3 regions of the Vallitalea guaymasensis genome follow, and region 1 is predicted to be linked to each of the others. Evidence: predicted binding sites of a transcription regulator. Region 1 holds the regulator's gene; each other region holds the start of a gene.
The links. The regulator NrdR, encoded in region 1, represses ribonucleotide reductase genes. The targets are predictions, from matches to a motif close to CACAANATNTTGTG.

Region 1 (11,037 bases):
GTTTTGATTTATAACTATTGCCATAACCTATATGTTCTCCGGCTTTAATACTTTTAGAATATATGATTTTGGCTCTAATATCAGCAATCTTTTTGAGTCCTATTCTTTTCTTACTATTACAGGGACCGTATAAAGCATTACCTAATCTTACCATATTATAATGAGCTTCTTTATAGTCTATTGTATTTTCGCTATTACATATATGATAAATCAAGCCATTGTAATGCTGATTAAAGAAAGTTATATATTTATCAAACTTTTCTTTTTGTCCTAATACATAAGACCTATTATTTTTATATGTTGTTGCAAAATGAGAATATACCCCTTCTAGTATGGCACAAGTAGCTTTTTCACATAGTGACTTAACTTCTTCCAATTGGTCGTAATCTATACCAAATCTATTCATTCCAGTTTCTACTTTTAAGTGAAACTTAATCGTTTTTTTATTGTTTTCTGTCCAATCAATCAGTTTTCTTAATTGATTCAATGAACAGATACTCATAGTAATATTATTCTCATAAACTATATCAAACTCTTCAGTGGGTCCCATTAGAAAAATAGGTAGTTCTAAACCGTTTTTTCTAAGTTCAACACCTTCGTCCAATAATCCTACTCCAAAATAATTTACATCACCACTTAATGCTTTTGCAATTTCTACACTTCCATGTCCATAAGCATTACCTTTTACAACTGCCATAATCATGGTATCATTACTTAATTGTTCTTTTATTTTGGATAGGTTATAATAAAGGTTATGAAGATTAACTTCCAAATAGATATCAGACAATTGTCTTCCTCCTCAAATCATTCTATTAATTTCCCTAAGTTAACATTATAAACAGTTTATGGAATAATATCAAGTTACTATTTATTAATCAAAGTAGTTACGGTCAAGAGATCTATACTGAATTGCTTCTGCTAGATGTTTTTCTTCTATGTCATTTTCACCGTCTAGATCCGCTATTGTTCTTGCAACTTTTAATATTCTATGATATGCTCTAGCACTCAAATCCAGCTTCTCGAAGGCTAACTTCATCATTTCTCTGGACTTATCATCCAACTGACAATATTTTTCAATCTGAGCAGCACTTAACATTGAGTTAAAATATATCTTAGAATCTTTATATCGTTCTTGCTGAATCTTATGAGCTCTCATTACTCGTTCTTTAATATCCTTAGACGTTTCCATTTTCTTTTTATTATTAAGTTCATTGTAATTAACATTATTGGCCTCTACATGCAAATCTATTCTATCAAGTAGTGGTCCAGATATTTTATTAAGATATCTTTTTATTTGTAATGGAGTACAGCTGCATTTTTCTCTGTCGGGATAATATCCGCATGGACAAGGATTAAGAGAAGCTACAAGCATAAAATTAGCTGGATATGTAATTGTTGCATTCACCCTAGAAATTGTTACTTTACCATCTTCTAGAGGTTGTCTCATTACTTCTAATACATTTTTGCTAAACTCAGGCATCTCATCTAGGAATAATACCCCATTATGAGACAAACTTATTTCTCCTGGTCTTGGAATTCTTCCTCCACCTGTCAACGCTGAGTTTGAAACTGTATGGTGGGGAGCCCTAAATGGTCTCTTAGTGACTAGAGCCTGATCTTTTCTTAACAATCCAGCTACACTATATATCTTAGTTATTTCTATACTCTCTTCAAAAGTCAGATCTGGCAATATGGTAGGTAATCTCTTTGCCATCATAGTTTTACCAGAGCCAGGAGGACCTATCATTAGAACGTTATGAGCTCCTGCGGCTGCTATCTCTAATGCCCTTCTAACATTTTCTTGACCCTTTATATCACTAAAATCAATTATATTTTCTTCATTATCCCATGATTCATGGAATAGCTTTTCTATATCAATTCGCTTTGGTTCTATTTTAACATTGTTATTTAATAATTTAACAACCTGAGACAAGTTACTAACACCGATAACATCAATACCTTCTACTACTGCACCTTCATCAACGTTATCTATAGGAATGATACATCTTTCAAAACCATTCTTATATGCACTGTAGACAATTGGAAGTATACCATTTACTTTCTGAACTTCTCCATTAAGAGATAATTCCCCAATAATTAAGGTTTTATCCAATGAGTTGGTATCTATTAACTCCATACATGATAAAATGCCAATAGCTATTGGTAAATCAAATGCAGGTCCTTCCTTTCTTATATCAGCTGGAGCTAAATTTACTGTTATTCGCTTACAAGGAAACTGAAATCCTGAATTGTTGATAGATGTTCTTACTCTTTCTATAGATTCTTTAACGGCAGAGTCTGGTAATCCAACTAAATCAAGCCTAGGAAAACCGCTTGATATATCTACCTCCACCCCAACCATGTATCCGTCAATGCCCATTAACGCAGCACTATAAACTCTGTTAAACATGTTGTCCCCCTTGTCATATGTATATTTGGTCATGCAATAAAATGAAATGTTAAACAATTTAAGAATTTATTATGTCCAACTTATTAAAGCATTAACCTTATTAGTAATTTTTAGTATATAAACAATCTATATCATTATATCATAAAATAATCATATTATTAATAACAAATTAATATTTCAATTAAATATAGTTAAAAAAACGTACTAAAACACTTCATTTTTAATCTGTTACTTAGACTAGGACGAACTATTATAATTAATATATTAAAACTAGTTCTCTATTAATATAGAAGAAACTAGTTCGACCTCTCCATAACGAAATAATTAATTATGAATAATAATTTATTGTCCACTTCAAAAATACGCCGAAATTAAGCCCTTAAAGACAAAAGGGTATAATTATATGCCTCCAACGCCGAAAATCCATTTAAAGCTAATATATGCAATTACAGGAAGATAATCATTCTTCTTTCATAACGAATTTAATTCCAAATTGACTATTCTTTTAATTTATAAGCTTTTCCAACACTTCCACCTAACATATCCCACAGATAATTATGCTCATCTACTGCACAGGAAAAATCTTCGTTCTTCCAGTTATACAATATAGTCAAAAGCCTTTTTTTATCAGGATACTCAGATACAAGAACTTCGGTAATCAAGTAATCTACTCTTTCTTCAGTGATTTCAATCTCACCCCATATTTCATCAGCAACAATTTTAGTGTTTGCCATCATGTGCATTTCCTCCCATACTTCTTTTTCATCTCTAACATATACTTTAGTTAGTTCTGTCGTTTGTATGAGTTCTTGATACTTGGTATCGTCAATCTGTTTGATCTTATTTGAACATCCAGTTATAGATACAATGATTAATATTAATATAAACATCCTCTTCATTTTCAAGTCTGTCACCTCTAGCTAGTTGAATGTTTTTACATGGTATAATTAGAATAAGTTCCCCTTTTATACTAGCTTTTCCAATCTGAATTAGGATTATTATATTCATACTAAACTAACAAGTGTTATATTATTCCATACTTGAAATGTCTTCCGTAGGAAGTTTCAATCGTTAGGAAAGTTTCCTTATAGCATATGAAAATGCTTCTGTTTCATATACTTTATTAGTATAACTCTTCTATATGAACAAAATAGGTTTCCCACTGGGAAACCTATTTATCATTCAATATTTTCTTCAACTCATCCATAAAAGTATTAATATCCTTGAACTCACGATATATAGATGCAAACCTGACATATGCTACTTCATCAATGGTCTTAAGTTTTTCCATTACCTTCTCACCGATATCTTTACTTTTAATTTCTTTTTTTAATGAATTATATAAACTATTCTCTATTTCATCTACTAATCCTTCAATTTCACTCATTGACACAGATCGTTTATGACAAGATCTAACAACACCATTCATTAACTTATTTCGATTATACGGTTCTCTTGTCTTATCTTTTTTAATAATGACTAAAGGTATTGTTTCTATCTTTTCATAAGTAGTAAACCTTTTGCCACATGCTTCACATTGTCTTCTTCTACGTATTAAATTGTTTTCGTCTGATGGTCTTGAGTCAACTACTTTAGTATTATCCTCATTGCAAAAAGGACATCTCATAAGTTATTCTCCCTACTTTCCGCTTATAGCCACTATTTTAGTCATATTATAAGTTATAAGCAGAAAAAGGTCAACCTTTGATTTTAAATACTTATAATTATTTAAAATAATTTTAATTATTAGTATTCTGATTCAACTAATGACTTATCAACGTTGATATCAACCAGAATAATATCTTCACCTATCTTTTTTATACTGTCCCAGGGTATTTGATATTCCTTGCCTCTACCAAACATTCCAAATATCTTAGCTGGTCCTGGAACGATCAGCTTAATCAATTTACCTTCCTGTAAATCAACCTCAATATCACTTATAAATCCTAATCTAATACCATCGTTAGAATTTATAACCTCTTTTTGTTTCATATCATATATTCTAACCATACTAAATTCCCCCTAAAAGCTGTCCTTACTTAGATTCATATTCAAAATAATTTACTAGTTAATTCAAGTATCTTTTCATATGTCTTATAGCTGATTTTTCCAGTCTTGATACTTGTGCTTGAGAAATACTTATCTCACTAGCAACTTCCATTTGTGTTTTACCTTCAAAAAATCTAAGCTTCAGTATATTAAACTCTCTTTTAGGGAGTTTTTTCATAGCTTCACCAAGAGCTATTGATCTAACCCATCTTTCCTCTTTATTCTTTTTATCACTTACTTGATCCATTATATATAAGGAATCGCCCCCATCATTATAAACTGGTTCAAAAAGTGACACAGGATCTTGAATAGCATCAAGAGCAAAAACAACATCCTCTTTTTTCATATCTAACTCTTTTGATATTTCCATAATAGTTGGTTCTTTATTATTCTGTCGCAATAACTTTTCTTTTGCTTGTAAAGCTTTATAAGCTGTATCTCTAAGAGACCTGCTTACCCTTATACTATTATTGTCTCTTAGATACCTTCTTATTTCCCCTATTATCATTGGTACGGCATATGTTGAAAATTTAACATTTTGAGTAATATCAAAGTTATCTATCGCCTTAATAAGTCCTACACAACCTACTTGAAACAAATCATCTACCATTTCCCCTGAATTACTAAATCTCTGGATTACACTTAATACCAATCTCAGATTACCGTGAATATATTCATCACGAGCAGCAAGATCTCCATCAAGTATCCTATTAAATAATGCTTCCTTTTCTTTATTCTTCAATATGGGTAATTTAGATGTATTCACACCACATATTTCAACTTTGTTCAATGCCATACTCTACCTCCAGTAATCATTTTGTCATATATTTTTTCTTATACTAAAATGATTGCCAGTGGTAATATATTTATACCTTTTTTTATTGCATTCTAATAATTTCCTTTTGTAATCTTTTTATGATTTTCTTCTCAAGCCTTGATATATATGATTGTGATATGCCTAACATATCAGCAACTTCTTTTTGAGTTTTTTCTTCGCCATCTGCTTTCAGTCCGAATCTAAGTTCAACAATAACTCTTTCTCTATTTGACAATTTGCTAAGAGCCTTTTTTAATAATTCCTTATCTACTTCTTCCTCTATATTTCTATAGATAACATCTTCCTCAGTACCTAGTATATCCGATAATAATAGTTCGTTTCCGTCCCAATCTACATTAAGGGGTTCATCAATAGATATCTCTAACTTTGTTTTATTATTTCTTCTTAGATACATAAGGATTTCATTTTCTATACATCTAGAAGCATAGGTGGCTAATTTGATTTTTTTATCAGGTTTGAAGGTATTTATGGATTTTATCAATCCTATAGTACCAATAGAAATCAAATCTTCTACTCCAATACCAGTATTTTCAAATTTCTTAGCTATATATACTACAAGTCTTAAATTATGCTCAATAAGTATGGATTTCACTTTAAAATCGTTTTCACTACCAAGCATAGCAATAATCCTTGATTCTTCTTCATTCCCAAGTGGAGCAGGCAATATCTCACTACCGCCAATGTAGTGAATCTCTCCATTATCCCACAAAAATAATTTTCTAAATCTCTCAATAAGTTTTATGCTAAAAATATCTAATATGTTTTTACTTTTACATACCAATTCTATTCCCCCTATTATATATCTCTTGCCTTATATTAGAATTAAAACAAAAGATATTTTCCTTAGCTTTTATGTTATTTTTTTGTGTTCTACCACATTTTCTTGTAAAATCAATAATACTCTAATGTACACTAATTAATTCGGGATGTATAAGGACTTGGTAACTGTTGTCATTTGAAAGCTTTTTATCATAAACAGCAATTACCACATCTCTATAATCTTTTGTTTCATCACCAAGGTTAATACATATATTATCCGCAACAATTCCTAGTAACATTCCATTTTCATTCCCAAGTGAGGAAAATGGAATAAGCCTTAATTTCAAATTACTGTTTTCACCAAAATCAGTAAAATTAGATATGTTATATAAATCACCTGACATATTCAGCAACTTATCATAACAATCTTTTTTTAGTAAATCTTTTAATAGTTCACTTTCTGCAATAAGAACAGGATTTTTTGTTATTGGATCGTATAGATTATTACCTGTATCCAATAAGCCATTAACCTTAATCTTAGAATCATCAATATAGATTTCAAGTCCAAATAAATTTTTATTCGCCCTAATTGTACTAGACATTACTTTTCTAACGATTCTAAATATGATAATTGCAATTATTCCAAAAATTACAAATAGTCCTACTCTCAAATTCATATTGTATGTACCATTTATTACTTTGCTTACAGCAACTCCAATAAATGAATAGTAATATAATGCAAACATCAAACCGCCAAGCATGATTGCGCTTAAATACATAATAATTGTTAATTTAACAAATTCGCTTAATCTTTTAGGTCTGAATGATATGTATATCAATAATATACTAGTTAACAAATATCCTACGATAACATTGAAAAAATAACTATCATAAGGAAGTATGACTATGATACACATCATTAATGCTCCAACCATAGCACCAATAAATAACCTAATCTTCTTGGTATTTTTCTTAGTTAGAATTTTAACTATCCAAAGTATAATATAGTCCATTATCAAATTAATAATGAAGACTATGTCAATATAAACTTCTAAATACACGCCCCCCCTCCTTTACAAATTTGTAATAAATCAAGGCTTTCTTGGTTTTGTTATATGAATACTATAGTATATTTTATTCACATATTATTTAAGCTATGCTAATTATAGCATGGCTAATTGGAATAATTTGTCAAAAACAATAAATGATTTCTGTTTTTTTTCTTATATTTTTCAACAATAAATATTTATACAAAAAATAAAGAGGCTACTCCCGAAGGAATAACCTCTCACTTAAAAATATTATCTATTTCTTTTTCTTTGTAAAAATGGTGGAATATCTATAGGTTTTTCGTCAATATGTATATCTGTCTGAACTTTTTGCTCTGGCTCAGTAGTAGCACTAACCATTTCACTTGTTTTAGAACTTATCTTACTACTTGTATCAGTTCTACTCTCTGAAATAGGTGCTTCAAAGCCAGTTGCAATTACAGTTACTACCAACTCATCCTCGAGAGAATCATCGATAATCTGACCATAGATTATATTTGAATCATTTCCTGTAGCTTCCTGTATTAATTGAATTGCATCATTAGCTTCGAACATGGACATATTTGAATCACCACTAATGTTAATAAGTATGTGTTTCGCTCCATCAATAGTTGTTTCAAGCAATGGACTTGAAATAGCCATTTGTGCAGCTTCCTCAGATTTATTATCACCTTTAGCTTTTCCAATACCGATATGTGCAATACCTTTATTGGACATTACAGTTTCTACATCAGCAAAGTCAAGGTTAATTATACCTGGTGTATAAATCAAATCAGAAATACCTTGTACACCTTGTTGTAATATTTCGTCAGCTTTCTTGAAAGCATCTTTTACAGTTGTTCTTCTATCAATGATAGATAATAATTTTTGATTAGGTATGACAATTAATGTATCCACTGATTTCTTTAATGCAGTTATACCTGCATCTGCATTCTTCATTCTAACTCTGCCTTCAAAATCAAAAGGTTTTGTTACAACACCAACTGTAAGAATCCCCATCTCTTTAGAAATGTTAGTAATTACAGGGGCTGCACCAGTACCAGTACCACCGCCCATACCGGCAGTTACAAAAACCATATCTGCGCCTTTAATAGCTTCAGATAGTTCTTCTTTGCTCTCTTCAGCAGCTTTTAAACCAACTTCTGGATTAGCTCCAGCTCCTAGGCCTCTAGTGAGTTTTTCACCTATTTGAATTTTAACAGAAGCTTTTGAACATTGTAGAGCTTGTACATCTGTATTGACAGCTATAAACTCAACACCGTTCAATCTATCTTCTATCATTCTATTAACAGCGTTATTTCCACCTCCGCCTACTCCAATGACAACAATCTTTGCCACACTTGCCTTTTCATTCATCTTAATTTCAAGCAAAGTAGTTCCTCCTAACAAATCTTTCTTAATCTATATGCATTTAAGCGATTTTATTGACATAATCTCTTACACATAATAATATATTTTTTTGGAAAATTAATCAATATAAAAATTGAAATTTTCATTATTTTTTTTTCATCTTTAAGTAAAAATAAAATTTATTTAAGTTTTTGCTTATACAAACCTAGTCATTATTTACTATTATAGGGAGTAAATATTATATTTCTTTTATCTGCGTCAGTTAAGTTAATTGTTCCATCCACACCTTCAGGCAATTTGCCTATTAAGTCCTTTAATAGTTCAAATTTCCTATTAATGTCATTTATGTTGCCGATTGATATAGATATTTTGTCGATTTTTATTATAATTTGTTCTGGGTCATTATAATTAAAATCTATATAATCTATTTTGAAATCAAATTTTTTCATTTTATGTGAAATTTCTAAAATAGATTTGAAAATGTCAGTATCATCTGTAAATAGCTTGTCCCCAATTACAAAATGGTCAAAAGATAGCCCGTGCACAATAGGTATATTAACCTGCAAATCATTTGTATAATCAATAACAGTACCGTCTTTACTAAGACATAGATATTTACCCATATATGGAATATAGGATATTACACTTTTTTCATTTACCACAATATCTACATTGTTAAAAGAACGGTACTTAATATCTATATTCTCGATATATGGATATTCTTCCAAATTCAATTCTTTAGAAGCTAACTTATATACAAATAGATTTGTCTTTTCATGAATACCTACTATATTTTTTATTTTCTCTTCACTATATATTTTATTTCCTATAACAGTAATGATATTTACATTAATAAGTTGAAAGGCAAAAATAACTAGGATAAACACTAAGCAAATTATTAATAAGACAAATTTACCTGTTTTATTTTTACGCTTTCTAACTTTTTCCATCGAAATAACATTAGACATATTATCACCTTTAATCTGAAGAGTATTTTATCTTGGCTCCCAACAAGCTTAAATCTTTTTCCAAATTCTCGTATCCTCTTAAAATATGACTAGCATTATTAACAATAGTTTTACCTTCTGCTCCTAGGCCTGCTAGTACTAATGCTGCACCACCTCGTAAATCTTCCGCAAAAACTTCTGCTCCGTTTAATCTGTTAACTCCCTTTAATACTGCTATTCTTCCATCTATAATAATATCTGCACCCATTCTGACTAATTCTGCAACATGTTTATACCTTGATTCAAATATTGTTTCAGCTATGATACTTGTTCCGTCAGCTGTAACAAGACAACTCATTAACTGGGCTTGCATATCAGTAGGAAAACCCGGATAAGGTTGTGTTCTTATGAGATCAAGCGACTTTAGTCTTTCAGGCGCTTTTATTAATATACTATCTTCAAATTCTTTTGTAAAACATCCCATCTCATTAATTTTAGTTATTGTTGAGTTTAGATGTTCTTTACATACGTCTTTCAGTAGGACTTCTCCTCCAGCAGCAGCAACTGCACACATGTAAGTACCTGCTACTATTCTATCTGGCATTATCCTATATTCAACTGATTTTAACTTATTAACACCTTTTATGGTAATTGTATCTGTTCCTGCCCCTTCTATCTTAGCTCCCATTTCACATAAAAATTCTTGTAATTCTACTATTTCAGGTTCTTTAGCAGCATTATTAATAGTTGTAATTCCTTCTGAGAGTACTGCTGTCAACATTATATTTTCAGTAGCTCCAACACTTGGATAATCAAGACTAACCTTATTGCCAATTATTTCGTTAGTACTACATTCAATAAATCCATGCCTATCTTTTATATCTACATTCATCTGCTTTAAAGCTTTCAAGTGCAAATCAATTGGACGAGTTCCAATAGAACAACCACCTGGGAAAGATATCTTCACAGTTTTTAATCTTCCAAGAACAGAACCTAATAGGATAATGGAAGATCTCATCATCTGAACATATTTTTCTGGTATTATATGAGTTGTTATATCGGAAGAGTCGATTATCAATACATCGCCATCCCATTCAATAGTACACCCTATGGAAGTTAATATATTTAGCATATTATAGACATCTAATATTTTTGGACAGTTATGAAAATATGTCTTCCCTTCATTTAAAACAGTAGCTGCAAGTAATGGGAGAACTGCATTCTTTGACCCTTGCACTTTTATTTCGCCACTTAGACTGTATCCGCCTTCTATAATATATTTACCCATGTACTGCGACCTCCGCACAAATAGCAATTCTATATAATTCATAGTATTCATTTAATCCTTTTATGTTACTATATAACTTATCCCTTAATCAATTACAGCAACATAAAATTATTATAATAATAAATGATTAATCATTGTAACGTACGGGTTGTTTTATGTATTTTCTATCCCGCCTTACTAATCTTTGATCTTCTAGCTATACCAAGCACCATTCCTATCTCAACCATAAGAAATAGTAATGAAGAACCTCCATAACTAATGAATGGCAGCGGCATACCTGTTGCAGGTATTGAATTAGTAACTACTGCGATATTAATTATTACTTGTAATCCAATCTGTGCCATAAC
Region 2 (11,037 bases), 1.3 Mb from region 1:
TCTTGTTTAATAGAATTTACAGTCATACAATCCTCCTTAGAAATAATAATGGTATTAAAAAGAATAATTACAATCTAGATTATATAGAATACATATAATTTCGCATGTGCCAAAAGTTATATCTTTTACATAGAATGTATATATGTCTTGTAAACCTTGATATTATAAAGATTTTATGATTTAATAAATAGCTGGAATAATAAAAATTTCAATGAAATAAATCAAAGGTTAATATTTTACATTTAATATGGTATAATATGAAATGATACTATTAAGAGGAGTAATTCCTATAAAAGAAATTACATGATTACTGGAATGGAGTAATACCAATGAAAAGATTGTTAAGTATATTGATTATAGTAACCATATTTATTGTAGGATGTGGTTCTGGTAAAGAAGTAATTAAGATTAATGAAGAAGGTTTCGAGCTTTTTTCACAAGGAAAATATCAAGAAGCACTTGAAAAATATAATCAGGCAATAGAAGAATATCCAGATTTTTCTACTTCATATGCTAACCGAGGTATGATATATTTTGAACTTGGCAGTTATGATGAAGCATTGAAGGATGTGGATAAAGCAATAAGCTTGAATAGTAAAGATGCAGTAGCCTATAGTAATAGGGGATATATGAAGCTTGCTCTAGGAGAAGTTCAAAAAGCTATAGAAGACCTGGATAAAGCAATTAGCCTAAGAAATTATTTTCAAGAAAAAGAGTCATTAGGAATAACTTATACTACTAGAGGTACAGCATATGGATTATTAGGTGAATATGAAAAAGGTATTGAGTCATTTGATAAAGCCCTTAAAATAAATAAGAATGACAAAACAATATATAATGCAAAAGGTATTTTGTACAAGGATTGGGGTAAATATGAAGAGGCTTTGGAAAGTTATAACAAAGCATTAACAATAGACCAATCATATGCTTATGCATATGCCAATAGAGCATTTGTTTTCTTTATCACAAAAGAATATGATAAAGCACTTGCTGATGCAAATACAGCTATAGAACTTAATCCAATAATACCTCAGGTCTATAACACAAAGGCACTTATATATAGTGAAAAAGGTGAAACTGATAAGGCAATAGAAATCTATGATTTTATTATAGACAAATGGAAAAACTATGCTGATGCATATATCGGCAGGGGTAATGAATATTTTAAGAAAAAGGACTATGGGCAAGCATTGATCAACTATTCAATGGCTGCTGATTATGGAAACAACGATGCTTTAGCTCAAAAGGGATACCTACATGAATATCTAGAACAGGACGAAGAAGCAATAGCAGCTTTTGAAAAGTATCTAGAAGCTGTTCCAAATAATTATGATATAACAATAGAGATTGGTGATTTATATCAAAAACAAGAAAAATACGAGAAATCAATTGAGTATTATGACCAAGCTATAAAGATAAATCCTGACATATACAATAGTTATTTTAAGAAAGGATTATCTTTAGAATACCAAGAAAAATATGAGGAGGCGCTTAAAATGTTCAATAAAGTATTAGAAATCAACGAAAATCAGGTAGATGCAAAAAATGAAATTAAATTTATTGAAGAGAAACTAAAAAGGTAGAGTTAAAACCTCCCCTTAGTTTCTATAGGAGGAATTTATATGCCAGAAAAACACTTTGAAATAGAAAGAGATTATGTTGATAGAGTTATACTTGTCTGTGTAGCTACTAGGGAGAATGAATCTTATTGTGAAGAATCCCTTGATGAATTAGAAGAATTAGCTAATACAGCAGGAGCTATAACTTTAGAGAAAGTTATACAAAATAGAGAAAGTGTTCATCCGGGAACTTACTTGGGAAAAGGTAAAATAGCTGAAATAAAAGAGTTGATATATGAACTAGATGCAACAGGAATAATATGTGACGATGAATTATCACCAGCTCAGCTTAAGAATCTGGAAGATGTATTGGAATGTAAGATTATGGATAGGACAATGTTGATTCTAGATATCTTTGCAAAAAGAGCTCATACTAGAGAAGGGATAATTCAAGTTGAACTAGCACAACTTCAATATAGATTATCAAGATTAGCTGGTATAGGAACATCTTTATCCAGACTTGGTGGTGGTATTGGTACAAGAGGACCTGGTGAAAAGAAACTGGAGACTGATAGAAGACATATCAGAAATAGGATATCACAACTTAAGAAAGAGTTATTGGATGTTAAGAACCACAGAGACCTTATTAGAGAAAGAAGAAAAAAACAAGGTAAGGTAAAAATAGCTATAGTTGGTTATACCAACGCTGGAAAATCAACATTGCTTAATAAATTAACTGATGCAGAAGTTCTTGAAGAGGATAAATTATTTGCAACACTGGATCCAACTACTAGACAATTGATATTGCCAAATGGTACAGAAGTTTTATTAACTGATACAGTTGGATTCATTAGAAAATTACCTCATCATCTTATAAAAGCTTTCCATTCTACACTTGAAGAAGCTGTTGTAGCAGATATTTTAATCCATGTAGTAGATAGTGCTAATGAACAAGCCAATAGCCATATAAGGGTTGTATATGAAACTCTAGAAGAATTAGGTGCAACAGGTAAAACAGTCATAACTGTTTTTAATAAGATTGACAAAGAAGGAAGCAACAAACATCTTGAGGATTATAATGCATACAAGACTTTAATGGTTTCAGTCAAAGAAGGAACAGGATTAGAAGAGTTGTTGGATATAATAGAGAAAAAGATTCAACAAGACAAAATATTAATTAAAGAAGTTATTTCTTATGACAATGGTAATCTACTAAATCAGATTCGTATAAATGGACAGATAATCAAAGAAGAGTATAGAAATGAAGGAACTTATATAGAAGCATATGTAGATGACAAGACTTACGGGGAACTAAATAAAATAAAGACTAAAGTACTAATTTAGGATCATAGCATATAAAAATGACCACCAAATATTGTGACAATATATAATTAAATTCACAATATTGGTGGTTTTAATTGGCAAAAGGGACTTCGAATATAATATCTAATACCTAAAAATAAAACATAAAACAACATATATACTAGTATTAATAGCCTATTCCACATATACCACATATAGTGTGTTTGTGTGTTGGGGATACATTATATAGTGTTTTTTATATTGACTAGTCTGGGTATATATGGTATATTATTATTAATTCGGTTGAGAGAGGAGACTATCAATGTTTGACGTTGTTAAAAGAGATGGAAAAATAAGCAAATTTGATTTTGTTAAGATTAAGGAAGCAATCACAAAAGCATTTATTGCGACAGATAAGAATTACACGGAAGAGATACTAGATATTTTAGTGCTAAGAGTTACATCTGATTTTCAAGATAAGATTAAGGATGGCAAGATCACTGTTGAAGATGTACAGGATAGTGTAGAAAAAGTTTTAGAGCAGACAGGTTACACAGATGTAGCAAAAGCATATATTCTATATAGAAAACAAAGAGAAAAAATAAGAAATATGAAATCCACAATACTTGACTATAAAGAGATAGTCAATAGTTATGTAAAGGAAGAAGATTGGAGAGTTAAAGAAAACTCTACAGTCACATATTCAGTGGGAGGACTTATTTTACATAATTCAGGAGCTATAACTGCTAACTACTGGTTATCAGAAATATATGATGAAGATGTAGCAAAAGCTCATAGAAGTGGTGATATACATATTCATGACCTTTCAATGTTAACAGGATATTGTGCAGGATGGTCATTGAAACAATTGATAGAAGAAGGTCTTGGTGGTGTTCCAGGAAAGATTACATCATCACCAGCGAGCCATTTATCTACTCTTTGTAATCAAATGGTTAATTTCCTTGGAATAATGCAAAATGAATGGGCAGGAGCACAGGCATTCTCTTCTTTTGATACATATTTAGCACCTTTTGTCAAAATTGATAATCTTACATATAAAGAAACAAAACAATGTATTCAATCATTCGTATTTGGTGTCAATACACCTAGCAGATGGGGAACACAATCTCCATTCTCTAATATTACACTAGATTGGATGGTTCCAAACGACCTTGGAGGATTACCTGCTATAGTGTCAGGTAAAGAACAAGATTTTACATATGGTGACTGCCAAAAAGAAATGGATATGATTAATAAGGCATTCATTGAAATCATGATTGAAGGAGACGCAAACGGTAGAGGTTTCCAATATCCAATTCCAACATATTCAATAACAAAAGATTTTAATTGGGATGAAACAGAAAACAATAAATTATTATTTGAAATGACTGCAAAATACGGAACTCCATATTTCAGTAATTATGTTAACAGCGATATGGAACCTAGTGATATAAGAAGTATGTGTTGTAGATTACGTCTTGACCTAAGAGAGCTTAGAAAGAAACAAGGTGGTTACTTTGGTTCTGGTGAAAGCACTGGTTCAGTTGGTGTTGTTACTATTAACATGCCAAGAATAGCGTATCTAGCTAACAATGAACAAGAATTTTATCAAAGACTAGATAAAATGATGGATATATCTGCACGTTCACTTAAGATAAAAAGACAAGTAATAACTAAATTATTACAAGAAGGATTATATCCATATACTAAAAAATATTTGGGTAACTTCAATAGCCATTTCTCAACTATTGGGTTAGTTGGTATGAATGAAGCTACATTAAATGCTAAATGGATCAAATCAGATATAACTGAAGAAGGTGCTAGAAAATTTGCTCTAGACGTTCTTGATCATATGAGAAATAGACTCTCCGATTATCAAGAGGAATATGGAGATCTCTATAACTTAGAAGCTACACCAGCAGAATCTACTAGTTATAGATTAGCAAAACATGATAAAAAACAATATGGTGATATATTATCAGCAGGAAAAGAAGGAGAAACACCTTATTATACTAATAGTACACATTTACCTGTTAACTATACAACAGATGTATTTGATGCGCTTGACATGCAGGATGAATTCCAAAACAAATATACATCAGGAACAGTATTCCATGCATTCCTTGGAGAAAAACTTCCAGATTGGAAGGCTGCTGCTAATCTAGTTAAAACAATAGCGGACAATTATACATTACCATACTATACAATTTCACCTACATATTCTGTATGTAAGACTCATGGTTATATACCAGGTGAAGAATACACATGTCCTCATTGTGGAGCTTCTACTGAAGTATACAGCAGAATTACTGGATATTACAGACCAGTACAACATTGGAATGATGGTAAGGCTCAAGAATTCAAACATAGAAAAGAATACGAACCTGCTAAATCAACCATAAAATCAATACATACAAGTTTCAAAGCAGAAGAAGAAATTGCAGCAACATCAGAAGTTGCAAATACTGCTGAAAAATTATTATTCACTACAAAGACATGTCCTAACTGTCATATAGCAAAACAATATCTTGAAAACAAGAGTGTTAAAATAATTGATGCTGAAGAACATGCTGAACTAGCAACAAAATATAAAATAAGAACAGCACCAACACTTATTGTTATTGATGATGAGAATTTTAATATATACATGGGACTTTCTGATATTAAGAAGTATGCTGAAAGTGAAAAATTAGAGGCTTAATCTATATATATAATTATATAGGTATTAAATTAAAGAGACAACGGTTGTATATTGAAACCATATATAGTGATAATACTCTCGTTACGTTTGTTGCTTCTATCTGTTTTTAAGGTATGGCAACAAGCCGTAAAAATCGTTATTATCATTATATATGGTTATTTCTATATTTACCACTCTTGAGCCAGTAAAAAAAATGTGACGATGGTAATAGCCAATAGTTATGGTAAATAGAAGAAAAAGTGTTTTGTGATTACATTGAAGATTACTCAAAGCAAAATAGTATATGTATATGTGGAGTAGTGAGGCAGGACGCCGAACCCAGCTTTTTGCTCAGGACGAGCAAGTAGCTGGCGTAACATATACATATACTATTTTGCAATAACCAAGTCAGAACAAAACAATATTTCTGACTTACTTACAATATAAATCAAAAAAAATTACACGACTTAATATAAGTTTTTATAGACAAGTTTTCATTTATACTGTAATATTATACAAGGTTAAATTAAGTTATTACCATAGAGAAAGGAATGTGAGTTATGAGTAGAGCAGATAAGATATTTATTGATATGTGTAGAGACATTATTGACAATGGTTATAGTTCAGAAGGACAAGAAGTACGACCTAGATGGCAGGACGGAACACCAGCACATACAATCAAGAAGTTTGGTGTTGTCAACCGCTATAATTTAGCTGAAGAATTCCCAATTCTCACGTTAAGACCTACATACCTAAAATCAGCAATTGATGAAATTCTATGGATATGGCAGAAAAAATCAAATAACATAAAAGATTTAAAGAGTAAGATATGGGATAGCTGGGCTGATGAAACAGGTTCAATAGGAAAAGCTTATGGCTATCAATTAGGAATAAAACACAAATATAATGAAGGCGAATTCGATCAAGTAGATCGTGTATTATATGACCTCAAACATAATCCAAGCAGTAGACGAATTATGACTAATATTTATAATCATCAGGACTTACATGAGATGAATTTATATCCATGTGCATATAGTGTTACTTTTAATGTGACTGGTAATAAACTAAACGCTATACTTAATCAGCGTTCCAATGATGTATTAGTTGCTAACAATTGGAATGTAGTCCAGTATGCTGCTTTAGTCCATATGTTTGCGAGAGTATCAGGACTAGAGGTGGGAGAGTTGGTACATGTTATTGCTGATGCTCATATTTACGATAGACATATACCACTAGTTGAAGAGCTTATATCTCGTAAAAGTTATGATGCTCCAAAACTTATTGTTAATCCAGAGATAAAGGATTTTTACGATTTTACAGTAAATGACTTTGTACTAGAGAATTATCAAAAAGGTGATCAGATCAAAGGAATACCTGTAGCTGTGTAAGATGTTAACAAAGATTAATTATATGTGGATAACATATAAACTAAAAGGGTGATTTGTGGATGAACTTAATAGTTGCTGTGGATAATAATTGGGCAGTAGGTTATAACGGTGGATTACTTACCTATTTACCAGGAGATTTACCTTATTTCAAAGAAAAGACAATGAACAAAGTTGTTGTCATGGGAAGAAAAACTCTAGAGTCCTTACCAAAAGGAAAACCTTTAAAAGGAAGAAAAAATATAATTTTAACTAGAGATAAAGATTTTACTTGTGAAGATACTGTAGTCTGTCACAGTAAAGATGAAGTTTTAGATTATATCACAAGGTACGAATCTGATGAAGTATTTATTATTGGTGGTGCAGAAATTTACAATTTATTCTTAGATAATTGTGAGAAAGCCTATGTTACTAAGATATATGGTAAGCTACCTGCTGATAAGTACATCAATAACTTGGATGAACTTGATAACTGGAACATAACTTGGAAAAGCGAAATGAAAGAACATGAAGGGCTTAAGTTTCAGTGGACAATATATGAAAACAATAAATTAAAATAAAAATAATATAGCTATCAATTTAGAAAGGTAAACTGCTAAATTACCTTATAAATTGATAGCTTTTTATTATATCTAATAAAAATATCATTGAACTATAGAAAATAAAATTAATTTACTAATTTCGCTTTCTTTCTTTAATTTAATCCAAGTAAATCAAGGATTATACGTTTGATTTACCTTTGGTTTCTTATTGAATATGAATAAAGTCGCAATTAGGATACCACCACCAATAACAACAAAAGTATAATTAGCAAGTATAGAAGAAACATATCCAAATATAATATCTCCTAGAGGCATTAAAACACCAGCCATTGTAAATATAACCGAAAATACCCTTCCCAAATAACTCTCATCACAATTAGATTGTATATAAGTAAAGAACAACACATTGAATCTTGAAAGAAAATAACCAAATAAAAAGACTGATATAAATAGAGCATAGGAATGTGGGTATGCCCCAATAATCAAGGATAATCCTTGAGGAATAGTCGCCTTGACAATATCATTCAAATCAACCTCTTTTTTCTTGGAGAGATAAATAAAAAATGATGCAATAATAGCACCAGCAGCTTCAAAACTTAGTGCAATGCCATAGATCTTGGAATCTCTCAAAATAACTTCACCATAATAAGGTAGTAGAACATTATATCCAGATAAAAACAAATTGGTTATCATAGCAAAAATAATTAGTTTAAATAAAACAGTATGTGATTTAAGATAATAAAAACCATCCTTGATATTATAAAATAAATCTTTTACTGATGATTTTGAATTACCATTTTTATAACGGTAATCTATAAACATCTCACTAATTGACGAAAGTAAAAAACTGACACCATTAATTACGAATAGAGTTTTTATAGATATTGAATCAATAGTTAATAAATAAGCAGTTAAAGCAGGAGATACAATCTTCACCAACTCAGTAAGATTGGATAAAACAGCATTGGTCTTTTTTATTGTCTCCTTGGATATAATAGCAGGAACCAACGCTCTTAATGATGGAGAAAACAGAGAATGACAAATCGCCAACGTAATATTAACCACCAATATAAGAGGTACATATATCTTATTAATATTAACCAATAAAGCAAACAATAAACATACAATCCCACTAACAAAATCCGTAACAACAATTATTCGTTTTTTATTCTTAGTATCTGCCAAATACCCTGATACAAAATTAAATAACAACATAGGAATAGTAGTCAAAGCACTTATCCACCCTAACAAAGCAGCGTTATGACTTATAGAGATCAACCAACTTTTCAAAGCAATGTTATGTAAAGTACTACCCATCTTAGATACTATATTACCACTAACCAAAAGAACATTATTCTTATATTTCATAAATTATCACTCCAAACATTATTTTATTCCCCTATACTATCTTAACGACTGTTTAGCGAAGAATCTAATTAATATTAAACTCTCAACCAACATATATAAATTATAAAAGCTGACTATACAAATAACAACCAAAACAAGTTGAATAATACTATAATAATACTTGCATTAAGTTATAATATTAGTTATAATTTGACCATAATATGTGAACAAAACTATATAACATACATTTAAAGTGAGGGATAATATTGAAAGGTTATGTAAAAGTATTTAACAAAGAAGTAGAATATGATTTCCTATCAGGCTGGATCAAGTATAACAGACTACAAAACGAATATTCCCAAGAGGCTCTAGCATATGGTATATGCTCAAAAAGCCATCTTAGTTATTTTGAAAACGGTAAGAAAACTCTAAGAGGAGATATTATAGAAGAGTTATTGAAAAAATTAGGTATTGATGAAATAACTGAAATAGAAAGTATAGGAAAGCTAAGGCAGAAGTTCTATACAATGATGCTTATGATAGAGATACTAAATTATGAAGAAGCCACTAATATATACAGTGAAATTCAAGAGATTGAAGAGGTTATAAAATTATCACCATACAATATAGAGTATAAAATATATCAATTGCTTTACAAAGTCTTTGTACTAAAAGAGGATTATAATACTCTTGAACATGACATTAAAAATATAGATAAAATATATTCTACATTACCTAAAAAGTTAAAATATATATTTCTAATGGTATCAGGTAAAGTAATTTATAAATTCAATAGTCACATGGAAGGTATTAATAAGATTGAAGAGGCTATAAACATAAAAGAAACCCCATGGGCTAATTACTTGCTTGGATGTAACTATTGCTTTAACAATCGTACCATAGAAGGTATTTATCATCTTGAGAAAGCATTAGCCAGCTACGAGAAAAATGGATACTATAAAAATGCAATGTGGTGTCATAATTATCTTGGAATATGTCATTGTTATCTAAAGAACTACACAAAAGCGGAAAAATATTTATTGTCTGCATTAAATGGAGCAAATTATTTTGATATCAAAAAAATCTATTGGCATGTTTACACTAATCTATCTTATCTATATTTCAATACAAATGAATACGATAAAAGTATGGAATATTGTAAAAAAGCAATGGATATCCAAACAAACCCTTTATTGCCTGCTTACAACTATGCAGAAATATGCTATTATCTGAAGAAAATGGATGAAGTGGATAGGATATTTGATAAATACCTTAGGGAAGAATATAAAGACTCTAGCTACTATCCCTTATTAGAGTTTTTACAATTAAAGATCTACCATTTCAACGAAGATATTTTTTACAAAAGAACAAAAGAGATATTAGCATATTATGAGAAGGATAAGATAGATGTGGCAATAGACATAAAATTAGGTCTTATTGAATATCTAGAAAATAAAAGAAAATATAAAGAAGCCAATAAGATTTATAAAGAACTGTTGAATCTAAACAACAAAGTCACTTTTTGTAAATAGTATTAATTAATTACAAATTGATCCAAATTTAATGTCAATGTCAAAGAAGATAGGCTAGCTAAAACTAGTCTATCTTTAAAATCTGTAGTCAAACTTCTAATGTAATAACAACATACCTTCTTATGTACTGCATTTATTAAGCTTTAAATTCCTAATGAAGAAAGCTATACTTCCTATAAGTCTTAGTATTGCTACAAGTATCAAAGTGAAATATATTGAAGTCATATCTTTCAGCCATACTGAAAAAAGTGGTGCGATGGTAGCTGATATGTTTATTAATATACTATAAATAGCTATGTATATAGTTCTATTCTTATCTGGTGTTACCTCCAGTAAAAGGTTAAATAATATAAGTATGGTTCCAGCTGTTGCTATTCCAACTAAAATATTAAATATTACCAATTGCAAAAGACTTTTTGATAAAACATACAGTAAAGGGGTAACTGCCATTCCCATGGTTGCTAAAGCTAGTGCAAGACTATTACCTTTTTTATCAGCAAATTTTGCCCATCTAGTAGATGCGATAATTGAACAACCACCATTTACGATTGTCATTATACTTAACCAAGATTCATTAGCGTGTAGAATCTTAATGGAGTATATACTGAATAGGGGCCAGCCCATTTGCCAACCGAAGTGAAACATAAGTGAGCATATGATGAACGTAATCAATTTCTTTTGCTTAGG
Region 3 (11,037 bases), 190 kb from region 1:
TAAAAATAGAAAATAAAAGTTTGAGAATATGATTCATATGATGGCTTACTATTAGAAGGTGGCTCTCTATCCAAAGAAATGGAGAATGTCCTAAAAAGTGTGTAAAATATCTCCAACCTGGCTAAAATCTAAATAAAAATGCCAGGAAGGAGATTTTATTATGGCAAATAACCTTATTACTAAAGAACAAGCACAATCAATAATTGAAAACAATGATATCAAAACTCCACAAGATATTATGGGTGCTCTAAAAAATATGTTTAGGGATGTTATTCAAGAAATGCTTGAAAACGAGATGGATGAAACTCTAGGCTACGAACGTTACGATCATGACCAACCTAAATCCAACTATCGAAATGGTTATTCTCAAAAGAAAGTTCATTCTTCTCTAGGTGAAATTGATATTGATGTGCCAAGAGGTCGAAATGCTGATTTTGAGCCTAAGATCGTTCCTAAACGGAAAAAAGATATTTCAGATATGGTAAGTAGAATAACGGATAAGCTAATACCAACAATTAACGAATGGCAAGGCTTATGTGATCATTGGTGTTAACCTAGATGGTATGAAGGATGTATTAGGTATCTGGATAGGTGAAAACAAAAGTTCTAAATTCTGGTTAAACATTCTTAATCAATTATCTTCTCTTAATAGACAATATCGTAAAGTAACAAAGAGCAAATGTATTTTTCCAACAGATACATCCTTACAAAAAATGCTTTTTTTAGCTACAGATAAAGCTACAAAAAAATGGACACAAAGGTATCGAGGTTGGGATAAAATACTCAATCAATTAACAATTTTATATAATGAACGCATAACACCTTACATTGGCTAACTACCGTTCACTTTTACGAAGTAAAGGTAGTATAAATCTCCACCTTTACTTCGTAAATTTTACATGCATTAAGTAAGTGCTGATGGGACCCAAAAATGATACTATTATAGTATTGTCATAATACAGCTAAATTATGGGAATATTATTAATAAATGTAAAAATAACCACCCCAGCCGTACATAGCTAGGATGGATTTTTACACACTTAGTGTGACACTACCGCTTTTGAATTCCTTTTTCATGAATTTAACGCTTTTTATTTAGGCACTAAAATATGAAGGATACAATATAACTCCACCTTTGACTACTTAGACTTACATACCAATAAGTTTTATCCTATGACATTGGTATATGAACAGCCCATTTTTTTTACAGCACCTACCTTAAACTATCAATATATTCACTGATAATTTCCCATTCTTCTAATAGTTTACTTAGTGCTTCTTTCTTATCATTTTGTTCCATGGATATTTCATTGAGTTTACCTGCATCTGTACTATTAATTAACATCTCTTTGTCTAACTCATCAATAGATGTTTCTACCAATTCAATCTCCATTTCTATTGCTTCTAATTGTTTCTTCTTTCTTTTTATTATCTTCTCATTATCATCTACTCTTTTACGATTATAATTTTTATTACTACTTCTATTTGTTTGTTCCCTTTTAGGGACAATACTATCAGCTTTTTTCAGTAATTCATTTTTATAATATTCATAATCTCCATTATAGAATTCTAACTTCTTATTTTCTATTTCCCCTATTTTAGTAGCTATTTTATTAATAAAATAACGGTCATGGGATACAAATAATATAGTACCCTTGAACTCAAGTAAAGTCTCTTCTAGTATTTCCCTTGAATCAATATCCAAATGATTCGTTGGTTCGTCTAATATCATGAAATTAACTTTTTCGTACATGAGCATACATAATTTCAATCTGCTTTTTTCTCCTCCAGATAAAATACTTATTTTCTTGAATACGTCATCTTTAATAAATAATACCTTAGCCAATTCTGTTCTTGCCTCACCTATTGTGATGTTATACTTATATTGAAAAGCTTCAAGTATAGATATATTTTCATCTTCAAAATTAACCTCTTGAGGCAGATATCCAATATTTATGTTTGACCCGTATTTTATACTACCTTTATCACTTTCCAATACTTCCATGACAATCTTTATCAATGTGGATTTACCAGTCCCGTTATCACCAAGTATGGCTAAACTATCTTGATAGAACAATGTTAGGTCAAGACCTGAGAACAGTGTTCTGCTTTCAAAACTCTTTTCAACATTTTTCAATATCAAAACTTCTTTTCCTGTTCTATCAAATCCTTTACTAGACAATTTAATTTTAGTTTTCTCAAGAACAGGTTTATCCAATTTATCCATCTTAGCAAGTCTTTTTTCCAGTTCTTTTGCTCTGACATACATCTTATCGCTGTCACGCATTTTTCCCCAGATACGATACCTTTTAATCTGCTCTTCCATCTTACTGATTTTCTTCTGGTTTTCCTTATATCTATTGTATGCTTCAATAAACCGTCTTTCTTTTTCCATTAGATAATATGTGTAGTTACCATGATATATTGAAGCACCATTGTAGTCTAATTCAACTATTTTATTAACGACTCTATCCAAAAAATATCTATCATGAGATATTATCAATACTGAACCTTTATACTCTTTTAAATACTCTTCCAACCATTCAATTGATTTTAGATCAAGATGATTGGAGGGCTCGTCAAGAAGCAACAGCTCAGGTTTTTCCAATAATATCTTACCAAGCATGATCTTAGATTTTTCACCACCGCTTAGATTAGCAAACTTCATCTTCTGTATGGAGTCAGATATCTGAAGACCGATTGTTACCTTACTCATTTTCTCATCAATGTCATATCCTCCTAGAAGCTCGAATCTTTCTTGAAGCTGACCATATTCCTTCATGAGTCTATCAATATCATTATCCCCATCAGTCAATGAATGTTCAATCTTCATCATCTTCTTTTTGATATCATATACATCTTTAAATGCAAGATAAAGTACTTCCTTAACACTATAATCTTCTTCAAAGACAGGTATTTGGTCAAGATATCCTAGAGTGACGCCCTTACGATAGAAAACTTCACCTTCATAATCTTCATGCCCCATAAGAATTTTCATTATGGTTGTCTTACCTGTTCCATTCCTGCCAATCAATCCAACTATTTCTCCTGTTTTTATATCAAAACCAACATTTTCAAATATTTTATTAGCTCCAAAACTCTTTGATAAATTATTAATCCCCAATTCTATCATTGTAATCATACCTTTCAATTCTAATTTATTTTTAAACGCAAAAAATCCTAGACATTAGTCTAGGATAAATAAACAATCATATCTATATATGCTATACTTGCTTACCTTATCTAGGTATCAGTATTCTCATATATACATCCTTCAACTAACTTATTGTATAATGGATATTTAAAAATGGACGCACTTGTAGTAGGACCATCTAAAATTGCTGTTATATTTCTTTTAAATACCATCCATAAATCAGTTGATTGAGTCATTTTTTAACACACCTTTTCTTAATTATAAGCTTGTATTTCTAACATTAAATCTTTCTTTTCTTAATAGATTCTACAAATATAATAATACTGCTTATCAGTTATTTATTTTATCATAAGATAGTCTTCTAGTCAAATTATCAAATATGTTAATTCCAAATAATACTAAGGCATTGAAATAGCTCATATTCAATAAAAAGATTGCAAGATCAAATTTCTTATTTATTGTATTCAATCCTAGAAGAAAAGCTATTACAATTAAAGATATTTGTCCAAATACCATGATAAGTTTCAGATTACCTGAAATCACCTTTTTACTAAAAATAAATATCACTATAGCAAGAGCCAATATAATGAGTGTTATAGCTGCTAATATCAAAGAATAGTCATAAAATTTTACAGAAGCCCACTTTATGAAATCTTTATCTACTCTATGTGATCTACCAAGTCTAACCATGAGATAGCTTGGTAAAGTAAAAGAACCTAGCAAACCGTAAATAAATAAAATAATATTTACAGTAATTTTCATCTTTTGCATCTTTTTTGTTATGCTCAATATAACTAATGCAATAATTAATATGATTGAGCACCATGTACATATATCGCCATATAAAAAACTCATCTTAATTCTCCCTGGTTACTTATATATTTTTATTATGTATCTTTTTAACATATATCTTATTAGTTTATCCGATAATCAAAGTAATGTCCATGACTTAACAAATGTTTTCGGAATAAATTCCATATATAAACATTTTTTAATTGACACATATTTCTATTGCTGATACAATATATTGTATATTATAAAGCTACCAACCACAACATAATGTGTTCAAGATACTGTTGGTGTGTTAAGCTGAATAGATTATATATATAATTTTTAATTTATTAATATGGTTAATGCTCATGCTTAATAGAAATAATATACATAAAAGCTTAGTAACAATTTAATACAGCTATAAAATGCTTAACTATAAAAGTGTTAAGATAAAAAGACGAAAGGAATGAATAATAATGATAAAAGTACTGAAAAGAAATGGCTCCATCGCTGACTTTGATGTCAATAAAATTATTACAGCTATATTATTATCAATGTCAGAAACTAAGGCAAGTGTTGATAATGTATTAGCTGAAACTATCGCTAAAAAAGCAGAAGAAAAATTACATACATACAATAATCCTGTATCAGTTGAAATAATACAAGACTTGGTTGAAGAATCCTTAATGGACTCTCCTAGAAAGGATGCTGCAAAAAGATACATACTCTATAGATACGAAAGAGATAAGACAAGAGATAAAAGAAGCAAGCGTACTGATGGGAGGATACTGTCAGAAGAATTTGTCAGTCGCTACAAGCATCGTCCAAACCCAATGAAACAATTAGGCTCTTTTGTTTATTATAGAACATATTCCAGGTGGCTTCCTGAAGAGAAGAGACGTGAATATTGGTGGGAAACCGTAAGACGAGCTGTAGAATACAATTGCAGTCTAGTCCCTACTACAAAAGCTGAAGCAGAAAAATTATATGATAATATCTTTAATCTAAGACAATTCTTATCAGGACGTACTTTTTGGGTAGGTAATACTGATGTTGCTAAGAATTATCCTATGTCCAATTATAATTGTTCATTTACAATTATTGATGACTTTGATGCCTTCAAGGATTTGTTCTACCTGTTAATGATAGGCTCTGGAGTAGGTATTAGAATATTAAAAGATGATATTGCTAAGTTACCAAAGATCAGAACTAAATTTGATATTATTCATGAAGATTATACCCCTACTCCAATACATCTTCGAGAAGATAATACAAGTTTAGAATTCAGCCATAACAATACTGCTAAAATCATTATAGGTGATAGCAAAGAAGGATGGGTTCAAGCAATAGATTTTTATCTAAAAGTACTATATAGTAACGAATACCGTAAAATAAATACCATAATAATTAATTATAATCACGTGAGACCAAAAGGTGAGAAACTTAAGACCTTCGGTGGTACAGCCAGCGGTCACTCCAGCTTAAAAAACATGTTTATAAAAGCTACTAACATAATTAAAAAACGTGGTGTATTGAACGGTGAAGATTATACTAAACTTCTTCCAATTGATTGCCTTGATATAGCTAATATCATTGGCGAAAATGTAGTTGTAGGTGGTGTTAGAAGAACTGCTGAGATCGTACTTGTAGACCCAGATGACAAAGAAGCTATTGAAGCAAAAAACAATCTCTATAAACAAATTGATGGTCAATGGATTGTTGATGAAGATATCATTCACCGTCAGATGAGTAATAATTCAATCTATTATAGAGAAAAACCCTCTAGAGAACAATTACATTGGCAATTAGAGCAAATGCGTTATTCTGGAGAACCTGGATGGGTTAATGAAGCTGCTGGTAAGAAAAGAAGACCCAATATGAACGGTGTCAATCCTTGCGGTGAGATTTTACTTGATTCAAAAGGTTTATGTAATCTAACCACCGTCAATGTATTCTCTTTTATAAACAAAGATGATACTTTAGACTATGATGGTCTATATGAAGCACAAAAATTATCAGCAAGAGCTGGATACAGGATGACTTGTACAGAATTGGAGATTCCTAGATGGAACTACATTCATAAAAGAGATAAACTATTAGGCTGTTCCTTGACCGGATGGCAAGATATGGTTAATGCAGTTGGACTTACTACAAAAGAACAGGGAAAATTACTTAAAGAATTAAGAGAAATCGCCAAAACATCTGCCAATGAATATGCTGGTGAAATAGGCGAAAACGAACCTCTACTAGTAACAACGGTGAAACCTGAAGGAACTCTAAGTCAATTGCCATCTGTATCCAGTGGAGTTCACTACTCACATTCTCCATATTATATCAGAAGAATTAGAATAAATAGTGATGATCCGTTAGTAAAAGTATGTGAAGAATTAGAATACCCTATTTTCCCAGAAGTTGGTCAAGATTCTAAGTCCTGCACTACCAAGGTAATAGAATTTCCTGTAAAAGCTCCAAGAGGAGTTACCAAATATGACGTTACTGCAATTCAACAATTAGAGAACTATCAACTATTTATGGAGAACTATGTAGATCATAACTGTTCTATAACAGTACATGTAAGAGATCATGAATGGGATGAAGTTGAAGAATGGGTATGGAAAAACTGGGATAGTACTGTAGCATTATCTTTCTTGTCACTAGATGACAACTTCTACAAACTATTGCCTTATGAAGCTATAGAAGAGGAAGAGTATAATGAAAGAGCTGCTAAATTAAGACCTTTCTTACCTAGTCTTATAAGCAAATATGAAAAAGAAGAGATTGATTTTGACATTGGTGACTCCAGTTGTGACAACGGAGTTTGTCCAATAAGATAATATATACAATATAATCAGGCTGTCCCCCTACACAAATGTATAGAGAGACAGCCCTTTTATTTACTCATCTATATGGCTGGCAGATTCTCTACAAATCTGTACAAATCCTCATATTTACCTCTATAGGTACAGTTGATATCTGCTTCATCTCTATTGATTATATGATTTTCTAACAAAAATGTTTCTAAACCTAATTCCCCTGCAACCAAATCTTCCTGTACATCATTTCCAACCATTATACATTCTTCAGGTTTTTTATTTATACAGCTCAAGATCTCTTCATAATAATTTACACAGGGTTTACAAAAATGACTAGTCTCGTAAGATGTTATATGATGAAAATCTGTCTCTTTGAGTCCAGCCCAATTAATTCTGTGGTGAATTGCCTTTAGTGGGAATAAAGGATTAGTAGCTAGAACAACAGTATACCCTTTATCTCTAAGCATATTGATACATTTAACAGAATAATCATTTTTTGATACTGCTTTTTCAATCTCTAAAAAGCCCCTATCATAAAAATCGTCAAATCTATTCTTATATTCATCAATTTCATCACCAACTAATTCTTCAAACTTATTCATAAATATTTCCATGTTAGTCTTATTCTCTTCGTTTTTTCTCATGACATCAGTTGCAGTCCATACATATTTTACAAACATTTCTTTATCAATCATATCCTCAAATACTTTGTGCATTTCATCAAAATATGTCTTAACGAATTTTTGTTCTTCTAATGGTAATAATGTACCATCTAAATCAAATAGAAATGTATTCATTCTTGTACTCCTTACAAATTATATTTAGATTTTTTAGGTAATCTATAATCCTTAATCAATAATAAAGATAGTTTATATCAATGATATAAAAAAAATCCCAATAAATCAATAATAATTTACGGGATTTCAAAAATAATATCTTAAAATACATTTTTATATCATGTTGTAAAGATACTCTTACTTATCTATTTAATTTGTGCTAATAATTCTACTTATTAAATATTCAAGTTAGAATACTATAGAACCACCATCAACATTAATATCTTGTGCTGTAATATTCTTACCTTGCTCAGAGCATAGATACACAATTATATTTGCTATGTCTTCTGGCTCTTGTGGTCTATTTAGAGGAATCTCTCTTTCAATATAGCTATCAAATATCTTATTTTGTTCTTCTACACTATCTGCCATAGTTTTCAATTGTGCAATCCACATTGGTGTTTTAATTATTCCAGGACAAATAACATTGATATTAATATTATCATGTGCAACTTCTCTTGCAACAGCCTTACTAAAAGCAATGACTCCACTTTTTGTAGCTGCATACATAGAAGTACCTGGAGACGCATTCTTTGCTGCAATTGATGATATATTTATTATCTTACCCTCTTTATTAGGTATCATATGTTTTAAGGCTTCCCTTGTACCATAAATAGTTCCTTTTAAATTCAAATCCAGAATTTTATCAATTTCATTATCTGCAAAATCACTAACTGGTTTTATAATTCCCATCCCTGCAGCATTAATCATGATATGTAAATTACCAAATTCTTTGATTGTAGTTTCTACCAATGAAGATACTTCAGCAGATTTTGTAATATCAGTTTTCACTGCTATACTAGCTTGACCCATTGCTTTTATCTCATCAACTGTTTCTTTTGCACCTTCCAGATTAATATCAGATACAGCGACTACAGCACCTGCCTCAGCTAATTTTAAAGCGATTGCCTTTCCTAGTCCACCTGCACCTCCTGTTACGATTGCTACTTTTTTTGTTAAATTCATCTCTAGCATATACTTATATCTCCTTTCCCATTATGTAAAGTATTTAGTTATTCTTTATTTGTTTTTTGTTTTATGATATTATTATCTCATTATTAGTATTAAAAAGAATACGTAAACTTAATTAAATCATCTAGTATTTTTTACGTATTTTGTAAGTAAGCTTTAAAAATGACATTATAGATAAAAAAAGGTGATAATATATGCTTAATAAAAATGACTTGAATAAATTATTAGATTTTACCTTAGAAATTCAGAACATAGATTATGATTTTAGACAAAAAACTTTAAATATGATATCTGAACTTTTTAATTATGATAATATGAATTTTTTCTTTTATGATCTAGATAGGAATGATATCAATTTATGTAATCCCATATCAACAAAAACCGTTGAGAAAGCAATGAATTCTTACATAAAACATTATTTTTATAAAGATATTTTTCATAAAGCTTATTCCAGTAGCCTTAATAATAACTTATATCATAACAAAGTTATTACTGTTAAAGATTTGATGTCCTCCTATAATTTCACTCAGAGCGAATATTACAATGATTTTTTAAGATATTATGATTGGGATAATCAGATTGTATTACCTCTTAATTATAATAATAGACAATTAGGTGTAATTGCAATTTTAAAGCAAGACGGACAAAATGATGTTACAACTTATGAGTATTGTTTATTAAGCAAGATAAATGAAATAATAACCCAATCATTAAATATGTATCTAAAAGAATTTGAATCCAATCAAGAGGCTAACATATTTAAAAGCTCATACTCTGTCATACCCACTGGATTAATGATATTAAATTATCAATTTTCACATATATATACAAATGATACAGCTAAAGAATATTGTAAAATCATCTCAGAAAACAGAAATTATTTCTCGCCCACTAAGAATGAATACATTAATAAAATTGTTGATTTACTTACTTCTGATTATCATAAAAATAACAATAATGAAATCAACATAGATTCATATACATTCAAAATATATCCATTCATTGTAAGCAGTACATATCATACTATTGAAACAATGTATACAATCTATATAACAGAAGATGAACAACCAGAAAAAATCCACGAGAAAAAACTGATTAACTATAAACTTACAAAAAGGGAATTAGAAATCATCAATCTTTTATTAAAGGGGTTAACAAATACTGAGATTGCTGATCAGTTGTTTTTGAGCAGCCATACAATACGAACTCACATCCAGAATATATATGCTAAAATGGATGTTAACAATAGAACAGCTTTATTATATAAATTGAATTCTTAAGTAATCTAAATATATGATAAATCCCTAAGTTAGAGATTTATCATATAGATTTTTTTCCCATATTACTACCTGCTATTTTTAATTTTAGCAGGCGTAATACCAAAGGTTTTCTTGAATTGATTTGAGAATATATATTGATCTGAATAGCCTAATTTATTAGCAACTTCCTTAATTGAGTAATTGTATTCTGTTAATAGAGTTCTTGAGTATTTCATTTTATTTTCAAAAATATAGCTTTTGGGAGAGATACTATACTGTGCTTTGAATTTCTTGGAAAAATAAGCACTGGAATATCCTGATATTTTAGCCAATTCATTAATATCATGTTCCTCCAATGGATGCTTAATAATATACACTCTAGCTCTTTCTAGACGCATATCATAGCTTTTTCCTTCATTGCTCATCTCACAATAGATATCTGATAGAATCTTTGTCATATAAGCATTAAGTAATCTTTTATGATTGGTTCCATAACTTACATTTATATAACACTTATATATTTCATTCATCAAGTTTCTGTAGTATTCGCTGTTACTTGGTGAATAGTATATATAAAAAGGATTAACCTCATCACTGATGTCCTTTAATAATTGATTATCATATAAACCAAATCTAATTGAATATAATGAAGGTGTAATATCATATTGCTGTGCACTATGTATCAAATCAGGACTGATTAATATCATATTACCAGGTACAATAGGACATATATTACCATCAATATCATAATGTCCATTACCTTCTCTGATATACGCTAATAGATAATCATGAATTTTACGCTGTGATAAACCCCATTTCTTCCTTAATTCAACATTATGAATATCATGAATCTGGAAATGACCTTTGTATGGTGTCATATTCAACAATTCATCAAATCTCTTCCAATTATTATCGTTTAGTATCATCTTTTTATCTCCTCTTACTATTCATTATCTCCTAAAATAATTATATACTTTATAAAAACAAAATGCATCTTATAGGAGGTAACTATGAATATTGTAATGTTATTAACGGACCAAATGCACAAATATGCAGTAGGGTATGAGCAAAGTTTCATAAAAACACCTAATATTGATAAACTAGCTAAAGAAGGCTGCATATTTCGAAATTCCTATTCCAATAATCCAGTATGTGGTCCATATAGAGCTAATTTGTTTACGGGAATGTACTCTTCTGATAGTAAAGTATATCACAATTGTGAGCCTCTTCCT

Region 2: HYG85_RS16090 (ribonucleoside triphosphate reductase) is a predicted target of NrdR. The motif match lies at 3,069-3,082, and genes of this name have one in related genera.
Region 3: nrdJ (ribonucleoside-triphosphate reductase, adenosylcobalamin-dependent) is a predicted target of NrdR. The motif match lies at 4,173-4,186, and genes of this name have one in related genera.

Annotation. Positions count from the first base shown of each region.
Region 1 covers NZ_CP058561.1:5,087,177-5,098,213, reverse strand. The annotation lists gene alr (alanine racemase) at 1-787, opposite strand, end outside; gene HYG85_RS21965 (YifB family Mg chelatase-like AAA ATPase) at 872-2,410, opposite strand; gene HYG85_RS21960 (DUF6241 domain-containing protein) at 2,908-3,309, opposite strand; gene nrdR (transcriptional regulator NrdR) at 3,582-4,037, opposite strand; gene HYG85_RS21950 (YlmC/YmxH family sporulation protein) at 4,157-4,420, opposite strand; gene sigG (RNA polymerase sporulation sigma factor SigG) at 4,479-5,255, opposite strand; gene sigE (RNA polymerase sporulation sigma factor SigE) at 5,338-6,057, opposite strand; gene spoIIGA (sigma-E processing peptidase SpoIIGA) at 6,200-7,117, opposite strand; gene ftsZ (cell division protein FtsZ) at 7,358-8,476, opposite strand; gene HYG85_RS21925 (cell division protein FtsQ/DivIB) at 8,668-9,423, opposite strand; gene murA (UDP-N-acetylglucosamine 1-carboxyvinyltransferase) at 9,434-10,690, opposite strand; gene HYG85_RS21915 (FtsW/RodA/SpoVE family cell cycle protein) at 10,855-11,037, opposite strand, start outside.
Region 2 covers NZ_CP058561.1:3,741,724-3,752,760, forward strand. The annotation lists gene HYG85_RS16075 (GNAT family N-acetyltransferase) at 1-26, opposite strand, end outside; gene HYG85_RS16080 (tetratricopeptide repeat protein) at 330-1,583, shown strand; gene hflX (GTPase HflX) at 1,623-2,903, shown strand; gene HYG85_RS16090 (ribonucleoside triphosphate reductase) at 3,184-5,562, shown strand; gene thyA (thymidylate synthase) at 6,102-6,932, shown strand; gene HYG85_RS16100 (dihydrofolate reductase) at 6,992-7,489, shown strand; gene HYG85_RS16105 (MFS transporter) at 7,643-8,839, opposite strand; gene HYG85_RS16110 (tetratricopeptide repeat protein) at 9,085-10,350, shown strand; gene HYG85_RS16115 (MFS transporter) at 10,471-11,037, opposite strand, start outside.
Region 3 covers NZ_CP058561.1:4,895,128-4,906,164, reverse strand. The annotation lists partial or broken gene HYG85_RS21130 (transposase) at 161-836, shown strand; gene abc-f (ribosomal protection-like ABC-F family protein) at 1,214-3,142, opposite strand; gene HYG85_RS21120 (hypothetical protein) at 3,244-3,390, opposite strand; gene HYG85_RS21115 (hypothetical protein) at 3,485-4,009, opposite strand; gene nrdJ (ribonucleoside-triphosphate reductase, adenosylcobalamin-dependent) at 4,402-6,759, shown strand; gene HYG85_RS21105 (HAD family hydrolase) at 6,828-7,535, opposite strand; gene HYG85_RS21100 (SDR family NAD(P)-dependent oxidoreductase) at 7,764-8,549, opposite strand; gene HYG85_RS21095 (response regulator transcription factor) at 8,741-9,826, shown strand; gene HYG85_RS21090 (AraC family transcriptional regulator) at 9,892-10,731, opposite strand; gene HYG85_RS21085 (sulfatase-like hydrolase/transferase) at 10,816-11,037, shown strand, end outside.